4 regions of the Ligilactobacillus agilis genome follow, and region 1 is predicted to be linked to each of the others. Evidence: predicted binding sites of a transcription regulator. Region 1 holds the regulator's gene; each other region holds the start of a gene.

Region 1 (3,459 bases):
TATTAATGGGGGCTGCAATGGTTGTCTGATTATAGCCGATTGCGGCGTCAGATACGGTTAAAACGACATTGCCACTCTCTTTTTCGCCTTCAAAGCTAAAGTGGGGGCCCTTTTCATAGCCTTCAGGTCGTTCTAACCGGTCCATTTTTTCTAGTTGTTTACGCCGGCTTTGAGCCCGTTTAGTGGTGGAAGCTCGGACTAAGTTACGGTTAACGAAATCTTCCAATTTATTGATTTCTGCTTGTTGTTTTTCGTAACTCTTCCATTCCTGAGCTAAGCGGGCGGCTTTTTCCTTAATATAATAAGAATAGTTCCCCTTATAGTAATTAGAGTGACCATGCGTAATCTCGTAGATTTCGGTGACGATTTTATCTAAGAAATAACGGTCGTGAGAAACGATTAAGAGTGCGCCTTGGTAGCCTTGAATGTAATTTTCTAACCAGGTTAAAGTCTCAATGTCTAAGTGGTTAGTAGGTTCGTCTAGAATCAAGAGGTCGCGTTTTTCTAAGAGTAATTTAGCTAAGGCTAGGCGGGTTTTTTGTCCCCCGGAAAGGTCTGTGATGGCGTGGTCATACATATCTTCGTCGAAGTGGAAACCATGGAGGACCGCTTTTATTTCATTTTCATAGCCGTAACCATTTTGAGCGTTAAAGTCATGGAGTAATTGATCGTATTGCTTAGTTAGTTGTTCGTAAGCGGCGCTTTGATGGTCTATGCTAGTAGCAATTTGTTCTTCTAGTTGGTGGAGCTTAACTTCCATTTCTTGGAGGTAAGCAAAGACGGACTTCATTTCCTCGAAAACAGTTTTATCGGAATCAAGGCCAGTAGTTTGGGCAAGGTAGCCAATAGTTAGGCCTTTTTTACGGACAATTTGGCCTTCATCTGGTTCGGAGTCACCGAGTAGCATTGAAATTAAAGTAGACTTACCGGCTCCGTTTTTGCCGACTAAGCCAATCCGAGAATTATCTTGAATATCGAGGCTAACGTTTGAAAACAAGACGTCTGCCCCAAAGTGACGGGCGACGGCTTGTGCTTGAAGTAAAATCATGAAAATATCACCTGCTTGTGTAGTTTTTAGCTTGTGTTAAATAGTAATAATGTTTGTGAATTAATATGTACAATCTTTCTTTTTAAGCGAAAATCTTAGATGTAGTGCTTGATAAGCTGGGATTTTACCGACTGAATTTAAAAAAGATTGTGAAAAAGTAAACGCTTTTTTGTTCCCTTATAGTCGCGGTTATGGTAGAATTAATTCGTGAACTATGTGAAAGGAGAAATAAAATGGCTACTGAAAATATTCCTAATGCAACAGCTAAGCGGCTCCCCATTTATTATCGTTACCTTAACATTCTAGCAGATTCTGGTAAAAAAAGGGTATCCTCTACGGAATTAGCTGAAGCTGTTAAAGTAGATTCGGCAACCATTCGGCGTGACTTTTCTTATTTTGGTGCCCTAGGTAAGAGAGGGTATGGTTACGAAGTTGAAGCATTGATTAAGTTCTTCAAAAAGATTCTTAACCAAGATAAGTTGACTAACGTTGCCTTGATTGGAGTCGGAAATCTTGGCCATGCTTTATTAAACTTTAACTTCCATAAGAGTAATAACGTCCGAATCAGTGCTGCCTTTGATGTTAATGACGAGATAACGGGTACCATTCAAAGTGGGGTGCCCATCTACCCAATGTCTGATATGAAAGAACAGTTAACGGTACAACAGATTGAAATTGTTATTTTGACTGTACCTGCATCTGTTGCGCAAGATGTAACTGATGAAATTATGGAAACTGGGGTAAAAGGTATCTTGAACTTTACCCCTCTTAGAATTTCTGTTCCAGATACAGTCCGGGTCCAAAACGTTGATTTGACCAACGAACTCCAAACTTTGGTTTACTTTTTAGATCACTTTGGCACTAAGGATGAAGACTAATAACTTAGGGATTTTCACATTATGGTGAAAATCCCTCTTTTTTATATTGTTTGGCTAAGTAGCAAGATTAGTAAGTTCATTCCCAGGTGACACCCCACGCTAATACTGATTCTTCCCGTCTTATAGTAGACCCCACTAAGGATTAGGCCCATAAAAGCATAGACTAAGAAGTGACCATCGTTATGGGCTAACACAAAGAGAAAAGTTGATCCTAATAAGGGGTAGAGTTTATTTGTAAAGTCGCTAACGGTTCCAAAGAGTACCTTCCTAAAGACGAGTTCTTCCATAAGTGGAGCGGCTAGTATCAAAGTTAAGGCGTAGTACGGATAGGATTTCGTAATGGTTAGCAAAGATTGGGTGTTGGCAGAAGCGCTTGGAAGGTGGAGAACGTAACTCTCGAACCCTAAAGCCAATTTTTGACTAATAAATAAGCCTAACAGTCCTAAGCCGAGGTAGAGTAAACTCACAGACCAGGGAGCTGGTCGTCTTTCAAACTGATTGTGATAAGGGTAGCGGTGGTTAAGCCCCAGCATAAGTCCCGCACCTAAGAGGTTAATAATTGTTAGGAACAGATAAATATAAGGACTTTTTGCCCACCAGTAGCTAGCTAGGTTGGCAAAGTTAAGTGTTAGAAAATAAGTAAGCACTAATGCCAACGCGTTTTTAGAATTTGCCATTGAAAAAACCTTTCTGCTTGTAAGTAAAATTTCAACAGCGTCAATTATAACACAGTTAAGCCGTGGTTAAAAAAATTAGCACTCGCCAGGCGAGAGTGATAAAAAAGTCTTGCAATTTTAAATTAAAGTGAGTATAGTAATAGTTGTAATCAGTTAGCACTCAAAGTTAACGAGTGCTAAAAAAAGACATGGAGGGATTTAACGTGCTTAAACCATTAGGAGATCGAGTAATTTTAGAAGTTCAAAAAGAAGAAGAACAAAAAGTTGGGGGCATTATTTTAGCCGCTAATGCAAAAGAAAAACCTCAAACAGCTAAGGTTATCGCTGTTGGTGAAGGTCGCGTTTTAGACAATGGTCAAAAAGTTGCTCCAAGTGTTAAGGAAGGTGACCTTGTCTTATTCGACAAGTACGCTGGAACAGAAGTTAAATATGAAGATGCAACTTACTTAGTTGTTCGTGAAAACGACTTAGTTGCAATCGTTGACTAGTTTTTATTAAATTTACTACTATATGAGGTGAATATTTAATGGCAAAGGAAATTAAGTTTTCAGAAGATGCACGTTCAAAAATGTTAGCCGGGGTTGACAAATTAGCTAACACAGTTAAATCAACAATTGGTCCTAAGGGACGTAACGTTGTCTTGGAACAATCATATGGTTCCCCAACTATCACAAACGATGGGGTAACTATTGCTAAGGGAATTGAATTAGAAGATCATTTTGAAAATATGGGGGCTAAATTAGTAGCCGAAGTTGCTTCTAAGACAAATGATATTGCCGGTGACGGTACAACTACTGCTACTGTCTTGACCCAAGCAATTGTTAACGAAGGAATGAAGAACGTAACTGCTGGTGCT
Region 2 (3,459 bases), 470 kb from region 1:
GTTACTGAAATAATGAACCTAGAGGCAATTTTACACCTGCCTAAGGCAACTGAGCACTTTGTTTCGGATTTACACGGAGAATATTCGGCCTTTGACCATATTTTGCGTAACGGGTCAGGCAACGTCTATCAAAAAATCAAGGAGACCTTCGGTAGTCGCTTGACTCAAAAGAGTTTGCAAGACTTTGCCTTACTGATTTATTATCCCGAAGATAAGTTACACTTGCAGGAACAAAAGTTAAGCCAAGTGGACCTAGAACAATGGTATTTAGATACAATTATCCGCCTGCTAGAGCTGTTGAAGATGGTTGCTAGCAAGTATACTCGGTCTAAGGTTAGAAAGGCCCTGGACCCTAATTTTGTTTACATAACCGAAGAGTTGCTTTACACCGATCAAGCCCAAGAAGATAAGCGCAACTACTTCAACCAACTCTTGAAAAACCTGGTTAAGATGGGGGTGGTTAAGGAGTTCATTAAAGAAAGTTGCTACACAATCCAAAGGTTGGTGGTAGACCACCTACATGTTATTGGCGACATTTATGACCGGGGTGAGCATCCCGATTTAATTATGGAAACCTTAATGAATTACCATTCCGTCGATATCCAGTGGGGCAACCACGACATGCTTTGGATCGGGGCTGCCAGTGGCTCTGAGCTGTGCATGCTAAACCTCTTACGGATTTGTGCACGCTATAATAACTTGGCGACGGTCGAAGACGCTTACGGTATTAGCTTGCGGCACCTATCGAAGTTTGCCGAGGAAACCTATGGCCTAAACCCTGCTTTTTTGCCTAACTTAGTCAAGGGCGACTCATTTAGCTTTCGCGGGGAGCAGTTACAGTTAACGCAGCTCCAACAAGCCCTGGCGATTATGCAATTTAAATTAGAGGGGCAAGTAATCGCGCGCCAACCAGATTTTAAGATGGAACAAACCGCCCTCCTGTCTAAAATCGACTACCAGGCTCAAACGATTAAGTTAAACAAGCGGACCTATCAGCTAGAAAATACTTGTTTTGATACGATTGATCCTAAGCACCCCTACCAATTAACCCCAGAAGAAGAACAGATTATTTTAGGGTTACGGCAATCCTTTGTGAATTCCAAGGCCCTAAGAAAACACCTAGACTTTTTAGTTAATAAGGGCAGCATGTACTTAACTTACAATGGTAACCTCTTGGTTCACGGCTGCTTACCGGTAGATGAAGCCGGTAACTTTTTAGCCTTTAACTACCAAGGCAAAGCTTATGTGGGCCGGGCCTTACTGGATTTCTTTGATGACCAGGTCCGTTATGCCTATAATCACCCTGAAGGTGACCAAACGGCGCAGGATCTAATTTGGTACTTGTGGCAGGGGCCGATTTCACCTTTGTTTGGCAAACAACAGATGACGACCTTTGCCCGCTACTTTATCAAGGATAAGGCCAGTCACGAAGAAGTCCGTAACCCTTATTTCAAATTGAGAAAGCAAGAGGAGTTCGTTAAGAAGCTCTTAAGTGAATTTGGCCTAGACGTTAGTGGCCACGTTATTAACGGCCACACTCCGGTTAAGCGGGGCCACGAGGCCATCTTAGCCAACGGCCGCATGATTGTGATTGATGGGGGGTATTCTAAGGCTTATCAGCCCACGACAGGCTTTGGTGGTTACACCTTATTGTATAACTCATACGGCCTACAGTTAGTTGCCCACCATCCCTTTACTTCCAAGGAGGAAACCTTAAAGAGTGGGCAAGACATTATTTCCACCACCCGGGTGGTCAACCATGAGCTAAAACGGAAGTTAGTGGCGGATACGGATATTGGCCGGCAGTTGCAGGAAAATATTGCTTTACTCAAGACAATGTTACAGTAAAAAAAGATTGTGAAATAAAAGTTAAATAACCTAAGTTAGACGGGAATTATCATTTGTGAACCACTAACTTAGGTTATTTTTAATGTGAAAAAAATCACTTTTTCACTAGACAAATCGTTTTCAAAGCTATATAGTAGTTACCGTAAGGAACTACTAAAAGAAGGTGTGATTTTGGAAGAAGCACTTACAGCTTTAGAAAAAATTGGGCTCAGTCCCAATGAAGCCCGGGTTTTTTTAACGATTTATAAGGAAGATGGCAAGACGGGCTATAAGATTAGTAAGGATTCGGGGATTGCGCGCTCAAAAATTTATCCCCTTTTATCTAGTCTAGTCGAAAAGGGCCTAATTTTCCAATCGAAGGAAGAACCCATCGTTTATCGGAGTTTAACCTTAAAGGAGTTAGTGGCTAAGTTGGATTTGGATCGGCAAAAGCATATTCAAGACGTAAGGGAAAACTTAACCCAGCTAGACACCAAGGTTGATAAGGCTCCGGTTTGGCAGTTAGCAAGCTATGAGCAAGCCATGGAGCGGGCCTTGTATGAGATTCAGACTGCGCAAAAAAGTCTGTACGTTCAGATATACACCGAGGATTTAACCCCGCCGTTAATTAAAGCTTTAGAGCGAGCTGAAAGTAGACTGCATGATTTTGTGGTCATTCTTTTCAGTCAGCACCATCGCTACTCATTGCCCTTTAGGCGCTATTATAAACACTACTTTGAAGCAGCTAAAAAGGCCGATTATCACGGTCGTTGGCTTAGCGTGGTAGCGGATAGTCAAGCCGTTGTTTCGGGGCGCATTAGTGAGGAAGCAGGTAGTGACTTACTGTGGACGCAAAATAGCTCGATGGTCTTTATGGCCCAAGAATATGTTTTGCATGATGCTTATAATCTAAGAACACTGAATAAATTAGATAAAGAGGCTAGGGAGGTCTTTGGGGCTGATTTAGCAGATGTTCGCAACATTTATTTTGATTGATAAACATCGAGGGGGAAAAGCCTTATGTTAACGATTTTATTAACTGCAATCGTAATTATTAACTTGTTATTTATCTATACCTTAGTTAAGGATTTAATCAAGCACAAGGATGAAGTGATGTCAGAACCAGCAAGCACAATTTGGACACCAATTGCGCAAGTAATTATTTATTTCTTGTCGACCTTTGGAATTTCCGACTTTGCGATTTCTACGGCACTCTATCCGAAAGCTAAGTGGGTCTCAATGAAGAAATTACCAGGAACACTTAACACTCAGTGTGTAATTCCTGTCTTTGTAATGGCTTTGGCCTACATTAACAGTATTTCAGTTGGGGTAACCACCCTATTGGTTTGTATCGTCTGCCAAGTTATCGGCGCTTATGTCGGGCCATACTTTGTGGTTAAGTTACCAGAAAAGGTAATCAAGAATTTCGTGGTGGTCGGGTTATTAGTAGCCAGTCTCTTAATTTTAGCTGGAAAATTCAACTGGATTCCTGCTAACGGGACCGCAACGGAATTAACTGGAACTAAGCTGGTCCTAACTGGTTTGTTGATGTTTGTTTATGGGGCTTTAAATAATATTGGGATTGGTTCTTATGCCCTAACGATGGCGACTGTTTACGCGATGGGGATGAAC
Region 3 (3,459 bases), 630 kb from region 1:
AGCTAAGTCAGCGGCTGCTTTGAGACTTTCTTGAACCATATAACCGTAGGTAATGATTGAGACATCCTTACCTTCCCGCTTAACTGCTGCCTTATCCAATGGAATGGTGTATTCTTCGTCAGGTACTTCTTCTTTAACGGACCGGTATAGCTTCATGTGTTCTAAGAAGACTACTGGGTCGTCTGAACGAATAGCTGATAAAAGTAAGCCCTTGGCATCATAAGGACCACTTGGAACAACTACCTTCAAGCCTGGTGTTTGCGCCATTAACCCTTCTAAACTATCGGAGTGCAATTCTGGTGTGTGAACCCCTCCACCGAATGGAGCCCTAATTGTGATTGGCATCTTTCTCGTGCCACCCATCCTGTGTCCAATCCGTGAGATTTGCCCAGCAATTTCATCCATTACTTCAAAGACAAAGCCAAAGAATTGGATTTCAGGTACGGGCCGGAAGCCTTGGAGGGCTAACCCAGTTGCCAATCCACCGATGCCTGATTCTGCTAGCGGGGTATCAAAGACCCGGTCTTTACCATTAGCATCTTGCAAGCCGTCAGTTGCCCGGAAAACCCCCCCGTTTCTACCGACGTCTTCACCGAATACTAGCACTTTATCATCACGTTTAATTTCTTGGTCCAAGGCTTGGGTAATCGCCTTAATCATTGTTGTTTTAGCCATCTTACTTGCCCTCCTTAGCTGCGTATACGTCAATTTGTTCTTGGATTACGGCTGGTGTTTCCACAAATGTATTCTTCAAGAAGTCACTAACCTTTTGCACTGGTGCAGCTTCAGTCTTAGCCATCGCTTCATCAATTTGTTCATTTACTTCCTTAGTCCAAGCTTCTTCTTGTTCTTGGCTCCAAAGGCCCTTCTTATCAAGGAAGGTTCTCATCCGAATCAATGGGTCCTTTTCTTGCCATTCACTTTCTTCTTCTGAGGTCCGGTAACGTTTTGGATCATCCCCGGATAAAGTATGTGGTCCAAACCGATAGGTCAATGTTTCAATCAAGACAGGCCCATTGCCGGCAGCCGCCCATTCGCGGGCAGCCTTAGTCACAGCGTAAACCGCTAAAGCATCCATCCCGTCAACTTGCACGCCTGGAATTCCAGCTGCAACTGCCTTTTGTGATAAGGTTGGCGCCGCCGTTTGGGTTGCCCGGGGAACAGAAATAGCGTACCCGTTATTTTGAACAATGAAGACAGCTGGTGATTTGAAGGCGCCGGCAAAGTTAATTCCTTCATAGAAGTCACCTTGGGAAGTACCACCATCACCGGTGTAAGTGTAAGCCACATTCTTAGAGCCCTTCTTTTGTAAACCTAAGGCTACCCCAGCAGCTTGAACATATTGAGCCCCGATGATGATTTGTGGTGGCAAAGCTTGTAAATCTGCTGGATATTCATTCCCTTCAACGTGGCCCCGTGACCATAAGAAGGCCTTGTAAAGTGGTAAGCCATGTTGCACTAATTGCGGTACATCACGATAGGCTGGTAATAGAAAGTCTTCTTTTTCCATTGCAAAGTTTGAGCCAATTTGACTCGCTTCTTCCCCGGCTGTTGGTGCAAAGAAGCCCAACCGTCCTTGCCGATTTAGCTTAGTAGAGCGTTCATTTAAAATCCGGGACCAAACCATTTGCTTAAATAGTTCTACTAATTGGTCGTCACTCAAATCTGGGAAAAAGTCCTCATTGACAACTTGGCCACTCCCATCTAAAACCTTAACCGTTTTGGTTTCAGGCGTTGCAAAATAGTCTTTTAAATCAATACCCTTAGTCATTATGATTCCTCCTTGTTTAACAATATTCCTATTCAGAAATAGTGTCGCTTACTTATTCCAAAACTATTTAGAATACCGTTTATATACCGCTTACATTAGAAATAATAACCCGTTCACATAAGCTTGTAAACATTGTAAATTTTTGAACTATCATAAAGGTTGAACAAAACCTAAATTTTAGCGCTTACTTTTAGCTTTTCATTTAAAAAAATCCCTTAATGTGAGTTTTATCACTTAGCCAGTGCACAAACTATTGGCCACCGTTAACCTAGCCAGTTACCCCAAGACGGTTTATAATACTGCTTATAAACTGTCTTTGGAGGTGAACGACTTGCAAAAATTCAAACGGTTTTTAATTGCCTTAGGAATTGCTAGCTGGCTATGCGGCTTTATCTTTTTAAGCCTTACTTTTTACGTACTCAAAGTTCTAGCTAGTACCACCTTATTTTTCATCTGTCTTTTCTTTGATTTTATCGCTTTCACCGGGATTTTTACAACTATTACGCTCGGAATTTTAGCCCTTTTAAAAAAACGGTCAAAAAAAGATTAACCTAAGTAGTAACGGTTTGGGTCTAGCTGACTCAAGCCGTTATTTTACTTAAATTAATCTTCCTATCTATCTTATTTTTGGTTAATTCTTTAACTATTTGCTGTTTAAGTCTACATCCTTACTCTTAGCAGGATCCTTTAACTTAAAGGCTAAGCATAAGCCCACCACTGCTAAGACAATGGTAAAGTAAATACCAAAGTGCACCCCGTTTGTAAAGGCTGCTTGCTTGTTAGCGCCGTTATATAAACTTTGACCTAACATTAAGAAACTGGTTGCTAAGGCAGTAGCAATCGCCCCAACAATTTGTTGCATGGTGTTCATAATCGTACTTCCATCTGCAGATTCCAACCCCTCTAAGGCATTTAGGGCGTGAGTTTGTGCAGGAGACATTGCCAACGGACAACCAATCATCATAATGATGTGAGCGCAGATTACGTATGCGACCGAACTAGTTGGCTTTACCAAGGCTAGCATAATGGCCCCAACTAGCGCAATCGCAAAGCCGATCCGTGCTGGCATTTTAGCACCGTGGCTATCATAAAGCCGGCCTGCCAAAGCAGACACCACCGCATTAATAATCCCCCCGGGAAGCATAATCATCCCTGTCAAGGCTACTGGTAAAGCCAAGCCACTTTGGATATATTGTGGCAAGAGGTACATTGCGGATAAGATAATAGCAAAGTCCAACATGACTAAAACCGCCCCAACCCTGAAGGCTGGCTTAGCAAAAATCTTGATGTTTAAAATCGGGCTAGCTAGGTTTAATTGCCGCTTAGAATAAAGGAATAAGACCACGATTCCGACGATTAGAAGGCCTAACACAACAGGCGAACTCCACCCTAATTCACTGGCAAAGCTCACTCCCATAACCAAGGCACCAAAGCCAATTACAGATTCTACCAAGGATAAGAAATCAACCTTAGGCTTGGTAATTTCTGCAACGTTTTTCAAACCAAAGATTGCAAATGCCAATGCGATTGCAAGAATAATTGCAAATGACCAGAAAATCCAATTCCAGGATAACTTAGCCAGTAATAGCCCCGTTAGGGTTGGGCCAATTGCAGGGGCAAACATGATCACCAGGGCACTAACCCCCATGGCGGCCCCTAATTTTTGGGGTGGGAAAATTTGCATTGCC
Region 4 (3,459 bases), 480 kb from region 1:
AGCGTGCAATCTTAGCTGCATCAAGGGCTGACCCACCACCGATAGCAATAACTGTATCTGGCTTAAATTGAGCCATTTGCTTAGCAATTTCGATTGTTTGGCCTAAGGTTGGGTCAGGACGAACTGTCCCGTAAATAGCAGTCTTAACTTCGTTATTTCTTACTTCAAGTTGAGCGTATACCTTATCAACAAAGCCGAATTGAACCATTCCTGGGTCGGCTACGATGAAGGCACGGTTGATGTCTTCATATTCATCTTGTAAGTAAGAGATAGCATTCTTTTCATAGTAAATCTTTTCTGGTAGGCGGACCCATTGTGGACGGTTACGCCGTTTTGCAACAGTTTTGACGTTCAAGAGGTCTGCAGTTGATAAGTTGTGTGACAATGAATTCTTCCCCCATGATCCTGTTCCAAGAGTTAAACTTGCACGTAATGCGTCTGTGTAAACATCACCAATACCACCGATGGAGTCTGGTTGGTTAACCAAGATCCGGGCAGCCTTAGTTCTGTCACCAAATTCTGTTACGAATGGGTCTGCTTGAGAACCAATTTGGATAGCGGCGTTGTGGCCGGCCCCTTGGTAGTCAAGTAACTTGGCTACGATTTGAACCCCATTTTCACGGTCCTTAGCCTTATAAACTGACAATAATGGAGATAATTTTTCAGAGGAAAGTTTTTCGCCAATGTTCTTTTCATCAAGTTCAAAGAGCATGACATCCTTACCGGCTGGAAGGTCTACCCCGGCATGTTCTGCAATCCACTTAGCTGGCATCCCGGCAACTGGACCGTTAACCCCGTGGCGGTCGTTGAAGACAAAGTCCGCAATCTTTTGGTAGTCCTTCTTAGGTACTAAGTAAGCACCCTTTTCTTGCATCTTCTTTAACCATTCGTCATAGATTGGAGCTTCAACAACGGCCGAGTTTTCAGTTGCACAAATCATCCCGTTATCAAACCGCTTGGAAAGAAGTAAATCTTCTACCGCCCGGTCAAGGTGAGCTGTGTGGTCAACGTAGATAGCCCCGTTACCAGCACCAACCCCGAGTGATGGGTTCCCTGATTTGAGGGCGGCGTTAACCATCCCAGGACCCCCAGTTGCTAAGATAGAAGCAATCTTAGGGTTTTGAATTAATGCGGTGGTATTGGCCAATGATGGGGTTTCAATCCATTGGATGATGTCCTTAGGAGCCCCAGCTGCTACGGCTGCATCGTAAACAATCTTAGCAGCGTGTGCAGAACATTTTTGAGCTTGTGGGTGGAAAGCAAAGACAATCGCATTTCTAGTCTTCAAAGTAATGATTGACTTAAACATTGCGGTTGAAGTTGGGTTAGTCGTAGGAACAATCCCTGCTAACACCCCTAGTGGAGCGGCAATCTTAACTTCACCTTTGGTTTTATCTTCTTCAATAATTCCAACTGTTTTATCATTCTTGATAGCGTGGTAAACATTTTCTGTCGCAAAGCGGTTCTTAGTATCCTTATCTTCAACAACCCCACGACCTGTTTCATCAACGGCTTCGTGTGCTAACATTAAAGCAGCTTCTGAACCGGCTAACGCAGCAGCAGCCACAATCTTATCTACTTGTTCTTGAGTGAAGGTTGCGAATTCTGCTTCCGCCTTCAATGCTTTTTGAACTAAACTATCTGTGTAGGCACGTGCCTTTTCCATTTCAGCAGCCTTTTCTTCAGCTGTAGGAACTTTCTTTTCTTTTGCAGCCATATATCAAATACCTCCAATAATTTAAAAAGCATAATGTGAATTTCTTCACTAACAATATAACGCAAAAAGAATTGCTTTTCAACGGTAATTTTTTAAAAATAATTGTAGTTTGTGACTTATCACGCTTGTTACGTTGAGGAAAACTTAATTTTTTTGGAATGGTTTTCTTTCATAAAACTTAAGCGTTTTCGTTACAAAAGTTTATCTAATAACATTTCCCAAATACTCAATTTAGTTTTTAATTTAAATTTTTTATGGTTTTCAAATTTAAAAATTCCTGCAAAAAAATTTTTATTTTTTTGTTTTCAAATCTTTTTTCAGACAAATTACGCTCAAATCCGTGGAATATCCTTAAAAAAGATTACATAAAGTGATTTTTATTATATTTAAATATTTTGGTCAAACCTTTGACTTCCTTATTTTAAAGGGATTTGTTCCCACAGGGACGCTTAATTTCCCACTGAAATTGTGAGATTTTTAACTATCATCCCCTTAAATATCCCTTATTTTTCCCACCTAAGCCGCCTTACCTTTTTCCAGCTTAACCTGTATAATAAAGTTATTAGCATAAAAATGATTAGTTAGAAAGAATCAAAGAGAAGGGATCAATATGACATTAAAATACAAATTAGTTGCTAAGAACATTGCGCAAAAAATCGACGACCAAGTTTATACAGATAAACTGCCGAGTGAACAAGAACTGATTAACCACTACCAAGTTAGTCGTAACACCATCAGAAACGCTTTAAACCTCCTTTATAACCAAGGCATGGTGCGTTCGATCCAAGGGAGCGGCTACTTCGTTAACACTAGTGCTCAACCAGGGGAATTAATCGTTAACGGTGGGTCTAAAAAAGGCCTCTATGACTTGGAAAAGGCCGACCCCATCTCTTCTAAGGTTCTGAGCCTGGAAGTAATTCCCGCCGACCAAGAAATTGCCACGCGCTTGCAATGCCCACTTGCAACAGATATTTACCACGTTAAACGTCTGCGTTCAAATAGCAAGGAAGTTGTCAGCCTGGAAGATGCTTACTACCTCAAAAGTGTTGTGCCTTACTTGACCGAAGAAGTCTGTCGTGAATCCATCTTTAATTTCATCACTAAAACCTACGGGGTGGAAATTAAAAATGGGGATGAATTCATTAAGCTAGCCCGCCTAACTAAAGCGGAAGCCGACTTAACCGGCCTAGAAGTAGCCACCCCGGCCTTACACCTAACAGAGGTTAACTACCTTAAAAACGAGCAGCCGTTTAACTACTCCAAGACGCTCTACCTTCAAAGCGACTTAACCCTTTACTACCACGTAAGTAACTACCTTAACTAATTAAAAACCAGCCCGGAAGTAATTTACTTCTGAGCTGGTCTTTTTTATTAATTATTCGAGGTAGCCCTTAAGGACTTGTAATACGCCCGCTTCGTTGTTAGCAGGAGCAATATAGTCCGCAATGGCTTTAACCTTAGGATCACCGTTTTCCATGGCGTAACCATACTTAGCGTGGGTTAACATTTCAATGTCATTGCCCCCGTCCCCAAAGGCGATTAAGTCATCATGGCCTAAGTTCCAGCGCTTAAGCATTAAATCTAAGCCTTGAGCCTTATTAACCCCTTTTTTCATGAGGTCGATGCTACCAAAGCCTGACGAGGTAATCTTTAAGACCTGCCCAAATTCGGCTTGCAAGGCTGCTAATAGTGGCTTAGTGTCTTCAGCCCTCATGCCCGCTGTCAACTTTAGGTAGGCATCA

The links. The regulator Rex, encoded in region 1, represses fermentation and respiration genes when NADH is low (regulators of the CRP and FNR family bind a similar motif). The targets are predictions, from matches to a motif close to TTGTGAANTANTTCACAA.
Region 2: the regulator Rex is predicted to act here: its motif matches at 1,931-1,948, upstream of N4597_RS00085 (TrmB family transcriptional regulator).
Region 3: the regulator Rex is predicted to act here: its motif matches at 1,904-1,921, upstream of pdhA (pyruvate dehydrogenase (acetyl-transferring) E1 component subunit alpha).
Region 4: the regulator Rex is predicted to act here: its motif matches at 1,751-1,768, upstream of adhE (bifunctional acetaldehyde-CoA/alcohol dehydrogenase).

Annotation. Positions count from the first base shown of each region.
Region 1 is NZ_CP104397.1:1,714,031-1,717,489, reverse strand. Features, by position in the region: gene N4597_RS08655 (ABC-F family ATP-binding cassette domain-containing protein) at 1-1,048, opposite strand, end outside; gene N4597_RS08650 (redox-sensing transcriptional repressor Rex) at 1,282-1,926, shown strand; gene N4597_RS08645 (CPBP family intramembrane glutamic endopeptidase) at 1,968-2,603, opposite strand; gene groES (co-chaperone GroES) at 2,807-3,091, shown strand; gene groL (chaperonin GroEL) at 3,130-3,459, shown strand, end outside.
Region 2 is NZ_CP104397.1:19,809-23,267, forward strand. Features, by position in the region: gene N4597_RS00080 (fructose-1,6-bisphosphatase) at 1-1,848, shown strand, start outside; gene N4597_RS00085 (TrmB family transcriptional regulator) at 2,020-2,823, shown strand; gene N4597_RS00090 (sulfite exporter TauE/SafE family protein) at 2,848-3,459, shown strand, end outside.
Region 3 is NZ_CP104397.1:178,428-181,886, reverse strand. Features, by position in the region: gene N4597_RS00770 (alpha-ketoacid dehydrogenase subunit beta) at 1-675, opposite strand, end outside; gene pdhA (pyruvate dehydrogenase (acetyl-transferring) E1 component subunit alpha) at 677-1,771, opposite strand; gene N4597_RS00760 (DHA2 family efflux MFS transporter permease subunit) at 2,415-3,459, opposite strand, start outside.
Region 4 is NZ_CP104397.1:34,794-38,252, reverse strand. Features, by position in the region: gene adhE (bifunctional acetaldehyde-CoA/alcohol dehydrogenase) at 1-1,717, opposite strand, end outside; gene N4597_RS00160 (GntR family transcriptional regulator) at 2,328-3,041, shown strand; gene N4597_RS00155 (Cof-type HAD-IIB family hydrolase) at 3,093-3,459, opposite strand, start outside.